Regions from separate parts of the Bradyrhizobium sp. USDA 241 genome, predicted to be linked through region 1. Evidence: predicted binding sites of a transcription regulator. Region 1 holds the regulator's gene; the other holds the start of a gene.
The links. Region 1 encodes HrcA, which represses chaperone genes, less so after heat shock. Its sites were predicted from a motif close to GTTAGCACTCNCNNNNNGNGAGTGCTAAC; they were not measured.
Positions count from the first base shown of each region.

Region 2: a site for HrcA is predicted at 2,142-2,170, ahead of groES (co-chaperone GroES). Genes of this name have one in related genera too.

Region 1 is NZ_JBMGPZ010000004.1:1,235,432-1,240,292, reverse strand. Features, by position in the region: gene hemW (radical SAM family heme chaperone HemW) at 1-332, opposite strand, end outside; gene rdgB (RdgB/HAM1 family non-canonical purine NTP pyrophosphatase) at 349-984, opposite strand; gene rph (ribonuclease PH) at 995-1,708, opposite strand; gene hrcA (heat-inducible transcriptional repressor HrcA) at 1,877-2,965, shown strand; gene grpE (nucleotide exchange factor GrpE) at 3,062-3,679, shown strand; gene ABIF91_RS15630 (hypothetical protein) at 3,803-4,744, opposite strand.
Region 2 is NZ_JBMGPZ010000005.1:4,094,749-4,099,609, forward strand. Features, by position in the region: gene ABIF91_RS41670 (tetratricopeptide repeat protein) at 1-1,541, shown strand, start outside; gene ABIF91_RS41675 (usg protein) at 1,550-1,837, opposite strand; gene groES (co-chaperone GroES) at 2,213-2,527, shown strand; gene groL (chaperonin GroEL) at 2,573-4,213, shown strand; gene ABIF91_RS41690 (GIY-YIG nuclease family protein) at 4,370-4,657, shown strand; partial or broken gene lepB (signal peptidase I) at 4,719-4,861, opposite strand, start outside.

The DNA of each region.
Region 1 (4,861 bases):
TTCGCTTCCAGCGTGACCTCGACGTCGCCTGCGACGGTCCAGTGCTTGCCGATCGCATCGAGCACGGCGCCGACCGTTGCGGGCTGCATCAGGGATGGCGTGCCGCCACCGAGGAAGATCGAGGTGACCTCGCGGCCCGGCGCACGCTCTGCGGTGGTTGCGATCTCGCGCGCAAAGGCGGAAGCGAAGCGCGCCTCGTCGATCGCGGCGTGGCGAACGTGGCTGTTGAAGTCGCAATAGGGACATTTCGACAGGCAGAACGGCCAGTGCACGTAGACGCCGAAAGCTTCGGATTGTTTTGACGCGTTTTCCCGGCGCGAACCGGTGTCCATTTCGCTCGAAAACGCTCTAGCGCGGCTCAAGGCAGATCTCCGCCAGTTTCACGAAGGCGCGGGCGCGGTGCGACAGGCCGAGGCCAAGCGGCGGCAGGCCGTGCTTCTCGATGCTCTCCATCTCGCCGAAAGTGCGGTTGTGGCCGTCGGGCAGGAACATCGGATCGTAGCCGAAGCCGGCAGTCCCGCGCGGCGGCCAGACCAGCGTGCCGTCGACGCGCGCCTCGACCTGCTCGAGGTGATCGTCGGGCCAGGCGACGCAGAGTGCCGAGACGAAATGGGCTCTGCGCTTGTCCGGCGTGGTGGCGCCGCGCTCCTGCAACAGGCGCTCGATCTGCGCCATCGCCGCGTTGAAATCCTTGGACGGGCCGGCCCAGCGCGCGCTGTAGATGCCGGGCGCGCCGTCGAGCGCGTCGACCACGATGCCGGAATCATCGGCGAAGGCGGGAAGCCTGGCTGCTTGCGCCGCCGCGATCGCCTTGATCGCGGCATTGCTGCGGAAATCGCTGCCGGTTTCCTCCGGCTCGGACAGGCCGAGCTCTCCCGCCGACACCGCCTCGATGCCGTACGGTGCAAGCAGCTCCCGCATCTCGGCGAGCTTGCCGGGATTGTGGGTGGCGATGACCAGCTTGTCCGTGATTCGGCGGTGCATGGCCTATTGACTACGCCACAGCCAGTTTCTGCAAGTCCACCAGACGCGCGACGCCCTTGCGGGCCAACGCCATCAGCGCCAGCAGCTCGGCTTCGGTGAACGGCTCGCGTTCCGCGGTGCCCTGCACCTCGATGATGCGGCCATCGCCGGTCATGACGAAATTGGCATCGGTCTCGGCCTCGGAATCCTCAGCGTAGTCGAGGTCGAGCACCGGCGTGCCGTTGTAGATGCCGCAGGAGATCGCGGCGACGTTGTCGCGCAGCACGTTGGCCTTGACCATGTTGCGCGCCTTCATCCAGTTGACGCAATCGGCGAGTGCGACCCAGGCGCCCGTGATCGAGGCCGTGCGCGTGCCGCCGTCGGCCTGGAGCACGTCGCAATCGACCGTGATCTGGCGCTCGCCAAGCGCTTCGAGATTGATGATGGTGCGGAGCGAGCGGCCGATCAGGCGCTGGATCTCGACGGTGCGGCCGCTCTGCTTGCCGGCGGAGGCCTCGCGGCGGGTCCGTTCCGAGGTCGCGCGCGGCAGCATGCCGTATTCGGCGGTGACCCAGCCGCGGCCCTGGCCCTTCAGCCACGGCGGCAGGCGGTCCTCCAGCGTGGCGGTGACCAGCACATGGGTGTCGCCGAATTTCACCAGGCACGAACCTTCCGCATATTTCACCACGCCGCGCTCCAGCGTCACGGGGCGCAATTCGTCGGGCGCACGGCGGCTTGGCCGCATGGGAAATCCTCCAAAACTCACGGGAAAAGGCTGCTCGCGGTGCTTGTAGGTGCGGCGGGGATGGGCGGCAAGGCTTTTTCACCCCCTGATTTCGCGGCCGCAAACGCCACGCTTGTCAGAAGCGTCCGGGATAGACAAATTACAAGTATCTGAGAGGAGTTACCGTCTGTGGCCCATCACGATCCGATCCATCTGATCGCGCCGCGCGCAGGCCTTGCCCAGCTCAACGAGCGTTCCCGCGACATCTTTCGTCAAATTGTCGAAAGCTACCTCGCGACCGGCGAGCCTGTCGGCTCGCGCAACATTTCCCGCCTGATCGCCATGCCGCTGTCGCCGGCCTCGGTCCGTAACGTCATGGCGGATCTGGAACAACTCGGCCTGATCTATGCCCCGCACACCTCCGCCGGGCGGTTGCCGACGGAACTCGGCCTGCGCTTCTTCGTCGATGCCCTGATGCAGGTCGGCGACCTCAACGAGGCCGAGCGGCAGTCGATCCAGAGCCAGCTCTCCTCGGTCGGCGAGGCGCAGTCGGTCGAGGCGGCGCTGGACCAGGCCTTGATGCGGCTCTCCGGCCTCACCCGGGCCGCCGCCGTCGTGTTGACGCCAAAGTCCAATGCGCGGCTGAAGCACATCGAATTCGTCCGCCTGGAACCCGAGAAAGCGCTGGTCATCCTCGTCGGCGAGGACGGCCAGGTGGAAAACCGCGTGCTGGCGCTGCCGCCTGGAGTTCCCTCCTCGGCGCTCACCGAGGCCGGCAATTTCCTCAATGCGCGGATCCGCGGCCGCACCCTGGCCGAGGCGCGGCTCGAGCTCGAGACGGCACTTGGAGAGGCCCGTGCAGAGCTCGATCAGCTGACGCAGAAGGTGATCTCGGCCGGCATCGCCAGCTGGTCCGGCGGCGAGAACGAGGACCGCCAGCTGATCGTGCGCGGCCATGCCAATCTGCTCGAAGATCTGCATGCGCTGGAGGATCTGGAGCGCGTTCGCCTGTTGTTCGACGACCTCGAGACCAAGCGCGGCGTGATCGACCTGCTCGGTCGTGCCGAGACGGCGGAGGGTGTGCGCATCTTCATCGGCAGCGAGAACAAGCTGTTCTCGCTGTCGGGGTCCTCCACCATCATCTCGCCCTATCGGGATGCCGCCGGCCACATCGTCGGCGTTCTCGGCGTGATCGGCCCGACGCGGCTGAATTATGCCCGCGTGATCACGACCGTGGACTACGCCGCCCGCATCGTCAGCCGCCTCTTGGGGGGCTGACCGGCGCCTCCTCCGATCACGGACGCTTGATTTTCGTGAGCTTAGGCACGATATCCGGGCCAACAACCCCTGGAAACGAGTTCGAGATTAGAGCCGATGACCGATCGAGACCGGCAACCCGAAGACACGACCGCGCCGACGCCCGAGCCCGTGGTGTCAAAGCCCTACATCATGCCTGACGATCCCGAGCCCGGCTCGGTCGAGACGTTGCAGAAGGAAGCCGCCGAGGCGCGCGACCGCATGCTGCGGACGCTGGCCGAGATGGAGAATCTGCGCAAGCGTACCACCAAGGAGGTCGCCGACGCCCGCCTCTACGGCATCACCGGCTTTGCCCGCGACGTGCTCGATATCGCCGACAATCTTCAGCGCGCGCTCGATGCCGTTCCGGCCGAAGCGCGTGCCGCGGCCGATCCCGGCCTGACCTCGCTGATCGAGGGCGTCGAGCTCACCGAGCGCTCACTGCTCAATGCGCTGGAAAAGCACGGCGTGAAGAAGTTCGATCCGCAGGGCCAGAAGTTCGACCCGAACTTCCAGCAGGCGATGTTCGAGGTGCCCGATGCGTCGGTGCCGTCAGGCACCGTGGTGCAGGTCGTGCAGGCCGGCTATACCATCGGCGAGCGCGTGCTGCGCCCCGCGCTGGTCGGTGTCGCCAAGGGCGGTGCGAAGGCAGCCCCCGCCGCCAACAACAATGAATCGAACGGCGCGCCGAACTGATCGAACCTCATGGTGCGCAAGCGGCCGGTTGAGGCTCTCCTCTGAGAGAGTCTTCGCTGGTGAGACAGCGCTCTCCCAGCCCCCGCAAGCGAGGGAGGGAGCGCATCTCGCTTGCGGATGCAGCTATCCCTTCGGCTGGATGCCGTCGCGGACGGCGCGGAAGCGGGTGAAGGCGGGCAGCCACTGGTCGCGCGGGGCGCTGGCGATGATGCGCAATGATGCGCCGCCGGTCGAGAAGCGGATCCACTGCACCACGGTCACAGGGATCTTGTCCTTGCCGCTGACGCCGTCGATCCGGGTCTCGAAACCCTGCTGGCCGTTGATGCGAATCGGCTCGGACATGGTGATGCGCGACTCGCGCACGCCGGGAATCTGGAGCGCCGCCTCCTGGGCGAAGCGGGCGCGGTCGTCGGCCTGCTGCGGGGTGGCGCCGATCACGCCGAGAATCATGAACGGCTTCGACTCGTAACCCGTGCTCTCATCGCCGTCGGCGAGGATGATGCTGCTGCCCGGCGCGAGCGTTCGGATGTCCTTGAAGTTGGCGAGATCGGTGATCTTGAACGGCATCAGCGCGATCTGCTCTTCAGCCGAGACCTGCCTGCGGGTGACGGTGCTCGCAAACATCTGCCGCACCGCTTCATCCGTGTAGATCTTGGTCGCATTCTCCGGGATCTGCACCGCGACATAGCCGGAGAAGCCGGCGCCGGGCACGATCATCGAATAGCGCTTCACCGGGGTATCGCCGGCCTTGCCGCTTTCGGTGGTGAAATAGGCGAGCCCCGCGGGGGTCTCGATCTTGTCCTGCGTGACGCCATTGGTCCCGGCGGGATTGGAATTGAAGGCGCTCACGACCTCGCCATAGGCCGCCGGCGGCAGCTCGGTCACCAGCACCTTGACGCTGCCATCCTCGCTCTCGAAGCCCGGAAAGGTCTTGGCCGTGCTGAGGCCGATCAACGGCACCATGCCGAGGCGCAAGCCAGGTGGGAAAACGGCGTCGGCGGCGAGGGCCGGAAACACTGTTACGGCGAGGAGGGCTAGCGCGGCGAGGGGGCGGATCAGCTTCATGGGCACTCTGATTGGTTCACATTGAGGCCGTTCGATGGTCGGCCGCCGGGCCGCTTTGTCGCGCGAAGCAGCTGCGCCGGCTGTCCGGCCGGTTCGCCTTTTAGCGGGTTTGGCCTT
Region 2 (4,861 bases), on a different contig from region 1:
ACCGCGCCGTCGCATTGCGGGAGCTTCAGCGATTTGACGAGGCCATGGCGGACTGCAATCGGGCAATCGCCCTGGCACCCGACGACGTGAACGGATGGCTCTGGCGCGCCAATGTCCTGCTCCAGACGCAGCGAATTGCCGAAGCATTGTCCGATTGCGAGAGGGCTCTCGCGATCGCTCCCGATTCCGACCAAGCCCACCTTGTGTTGGGCCTTTGTTTCGCGGGGTTGGGCCGGGTCGGCGAAGCCCTCGCCAGCTTCGACCGAGCTCTCGACATCCGGCCTGACCTCCAGAGCGCGATCTCCAGCAAGATATTCACGCTCGATTTCGTGGCGGACGCCAGCGTCGAACAGCATCAGCAAGCGCGGCAAGTCTGGTGGGAGCGGATCGGCGCGAAGATCGCTTCAGAGGTGGCGGCGGCACCCCACGACAACAGCCGCGATCCGGATCGGCGTCTGGTGCTTGGCTATGTCTCGTCGGATTTCAACGCGCATTCGGCTGCGTTCATCTTCGAGCCCGTGCTGCAACACCATGACCGCGCGCAGTTCGAGATCGTGTGCTACTCCTGCTCGTCGAAAGCGGATGCGACAACGAGCGAATTTCAGGGAATCGCCGACCGCTGGCGTGACGCCTCGCAATGGACCGACGATCGCCTCGCCGCTCAGATTCGCACCGATCGCGTCGATATTCTGATCGACCTGTCCGGCCACACCAGAGGAAACCGCCTCGGCGTGTTTGCGCGCAAGCCGGCACCGATCCAGGTGCACGGCTGGGGCCACGGCACCGGCACCGGGCTGCCGACGATCGACTATCTGTTCTCGGATCCGGTCGCGATTCCTGCCGCGGTTCGGCATTTGTTTGCGGAGACCGTTGTCGACCTGCCATGCTTCGTGACGCTGGCGCCGCTGCCGGCCGGGATTGCGCGGGCGCAGGCGCCTGCTCTCTCGAACGGCTTCGTCACATTCGGTGTCTTCAACCGCATCAGCAAGATTTCGGACGAGGCCGCGGAAGTCTGGTCCAGGATTCTCGACCGGGTCCCGGGGGCGCGACTGCTGATCAAGGATGTTGCGCTGGACGATCAACTGGTCCGCGACAAGCTGCTGGCGCGATTTGCGGCTTGTCGATTGCCGGCCGAACGCGTCGATCTGCTCGGAGCCACCTTGCGGAGCGAACATCTGGCATCGTTCAATCGCGTCGACATTGCGCTCGACCCGTTCCCACAGAACGGCGGCGTCAGCACGTTGGAAGCCCTGCAGATGGGCGTGCCCGTGGTGGCGAAGCTCGGGAGCAGTCTGCCCAGCCGTGCCGCCGGCGCCATCCTCTCCGCGCTCGGCTTGCCGGACTGGGTCGCAGACAGCGATGAGGCATATGTCGAGATCGCAGTCGGCCGCGCGGCGCGGATCGGCGATCTCGATCGATTGCGCCGCGAACTGCCCGCACAGATCAACGCTGCGGCCGCCGGCAACCCCATCTCATATGCGCGAGCAGTGGACGACGCCTATCGCGCGATGTGGAAACGCTACTGCAGCAGCGGCGCCTGATCTCGCGCTCAATGCAGCCGGAACACGCCATCCACGGCGCGCAGCTCGGCCGGCTTGATCAGCTTGGAATGCGCCACCGTGACCGAATGCAGGGGGCCGTCGAGCTTTTCCTGCCAGAACGCCAGGAAATCCTTCAGCGCCGGAAATTTCGGAAACATGTCGTAGTTCTGCCAGACGTAGGTCTGGAGCAGCGACGGATGATCCGGCATCCGATAGAGAATTTGCGCCGTCGTCAGTCCGTAGCCCAGCATCTGTTTCCGGAAATCCTCGGAAACGCCCCCACTCCGCAGTCCCATGCCAAACCTCCTTTGCAGGAGCGCATTCGGGGGGTGGCTTGATCGGTGCCCCGGGAGCCACCCGGAAACGACGCGCTCACATGAGAGAAATGTGACGCAAACTGACAACTCATCTCAAGCCCAAAAGTTTAACAAGCTGTTGAAATTCAATGCGTTAGCAGCAGATACACCTCCGTGCTAATACGGGTCCGGCGTCGGTTAACGATGGCAAAGAGATTCTGGCAGTCCGCGCTTTCGGGTGCTAATTTTTCTGCTAGAAGGCCTTGCCCCCGCAAAATTCCTGGCTTATCTCAGCTTCGCCTGTGCTAGCACTCGCGGGCAACGACTGCTAACAATCTCAAATCCTCAACACGTGCAATTGCTTAGGAGGACTGCATGAAATTCCGTCCGCTTCACGACCGCGTCGTGGTCAAGCGCATCGACGCAGAAGAGAAGACCGCTGGCGGCATCATCATTCCCGACACTGCCAAGGAAAAGCCCTCCCAGGGCGAAGTCGTCGCCGTTGGCCCGGGTGGCCGCGACGAGTCCGGCAAGCTGATCCCGATCGACCTGAAGGTCGGCGACCGCGTGCTGTTCGGCAAGTGGTCCGGCACCGAGGTCAAGATCGACGGCCAGGACCTGCTGATCATGAAGGAGAGCGACGTGATGGGCGTTCTCGAGGTCAGCGAGTCCAAGAAGAAGGCGGCCTAAGAGCCCCCTCTCCCTCCAGTCAAACCATTCCAAGGAAAATTCCAGATGGCAGCCAAAGAAGTCAAATTCTCGGTCGATGCGCGCGACAAGATGCTGCGCGGCGTCGACATTCTCGCCAACGCGGTGAAGGTGACGCTCGGCCCGAAGGGCCGCAACGTCGTGCTCGACAAGTCGTTCGGCGCTCCCCGCATCACCAAGGACGGCGTCACCGTCGCCAAGGAGATCGAGCTCGAGGACAAGTTCGAGAACATGGGCGCCCAGATGGTGCGCGAAGTCGCCTCCAAGTCCGCTGACGCGGCCGGCGACGGCACCACCACCGCAACCGTGCTGGCCCAGGCGATCGTGCGCGAAGGCGCCAAGTCGGTCGCCGCCGGCATGAACCCGATGGACCTCAAGCGCGGCATCGACCTCGCTGTCGAGGCGGTCGTTGCGGACCTCCAGAAGAACTCCAAGAAGGTCACCTCGAACGACGAGATCGCCCAGGTCGGCACCATCTCGGCCAACGGCGACCAGGAGATCGGCAAGTTCCTCTCCGACGCCATGAAGAAGGTCGGCAACGAGGGTGTCATCACCGTCGAGGAAGCCAAGTCGCTCGAGACCGAGCTCGACGTCGTCGAGGGCATGCAGTTCGACCGCGGCTACATCTCGCCCTACTTCGTCACCAACGCCGACAAGATGCGCGTTGAGATGGACGACGCCTACATCCTCATCAACGAGAAGAAGCTCTCCTCGCTGAACGAGCTGCTGCCGCTGCTCGAGGCCGTGGTGCAGACCGGCAAGCCGCTGGTCATCGTCGCCGAGGACGTCGAAGGCGAAGCTCTCGCGACCCTCGTCGTCAACCGCCTGCGTGGCGGCCTGAAGGTCGCGGCCGTCAAGGCTCCGGGCTTCGGCGATCGCCGCAAGGCCATGCTGCAGGACATCGCGATCCTGACCGGTGGCCAGGCGATCTCGGAAGATCTCGGCATCAAGCTCGAGAACGTCACGCTCAACATGCTCGGTCGCGCCAAGAAGGTGATGATCGACAAGGAGAACACCACGATCGTCAACGGCGCCGGCAAGAAGGCCGACATCGAGGCGCGCGTGGCCCAGATCAAGGCGCAGATCGAGGAGACCACCTCGGACTACGACCGTGAGAAGCTCCAGGAGCGTCTCGCCAAGCTCGCGGGCGGCGTCGCGGTGATCCGCGTCGGCGGCGCGACCGAGGTCGAGGTGAAGGAGCGCAAGGATCGCGTTGATGACGCGATGCATGCGACCCGCGCGGCTGTCGAGGAAGGCATCGTCCCGGGCGGCGGCGTCGCCTTGCTCCGTGCCTCCGAGCAGCTCAAGGGCCTGCGCACCAAGAACGACGACCAGAAGACCGGCGTCGAGATCGTGCGCAAGGCGCTGTCGGCTCCCGCCCGCCAGATCGCGATCAACGCCGGTGAAGACGGCTCGGTGATCGTCGGCAAGATCCTGGAGAACAAGGCCTACAATTATGGCTTCGACTCCCAGACCGGCGAATATGCCGACCTCGTCAAGAAGGGCATCATCGACCCGACCAAGGTGGTCCGCACCGCGATCCAGAACGCAGCCTCGGTTGCCGCGCTCCTGATCACCACGGAAGCCATGGTCGCCGAGCTGCCCAAGAAGGGCGGCGCCGGCCCCGCAATGCCTCCGGGCGGCGGCATGGGCGGCATGGACTTCTAAGTCCAGCCTCTCAGGCACAGTCGAGACATGCGAAACCCCGGCAGCGATGCCGGGGTTTTTTGTTTTCAGGTGATACACGCTAAGATGGTGGTGGATTCGTCATTCCGGGGCGGCGCGCAGCGCCGAGCCCGGAATCCATAACCACCGGCGGATGGAATGGCCTACTATGTCTACATCCTCGCAAGTAAGAAGCACGGCACGCTCTACATCGGCGTGACCAGCGATCTCGTTCGTCGGGTGTATGAACACAGGACCAAAGCCGTTCCCGGATTCACGACGAAGTACGACGTTTCGAAGCTCGTCTTGTTCGAGATCTACGACGATGCAGTGACCGCCATCGCCCGCGAGAAAGAACTCAAGAAGTGGCGTCGCGACTGGAAGACGCGGCTGATCGAGGAGCAGAACCCAAACTGGGATGATCTTTATCCTGGGATAGCCAACTAAGGCCTGTGGTTATGGATTCCGGGCTCGCGCCCAAGTGGCCGCACCCCGGAATGACGGGGCCTCACTCCACTTTCCCCAACCGCTCGAAGCGCGGCTCGCCGTCATCGTCGAGCGACCAGAGGATCCGCGTCACCTTGCCGACGAGATTGTCCATCGGGATGAAGCCCATCGTGGACGCCATGCGGCTGTCGGTGGAATTGTCGC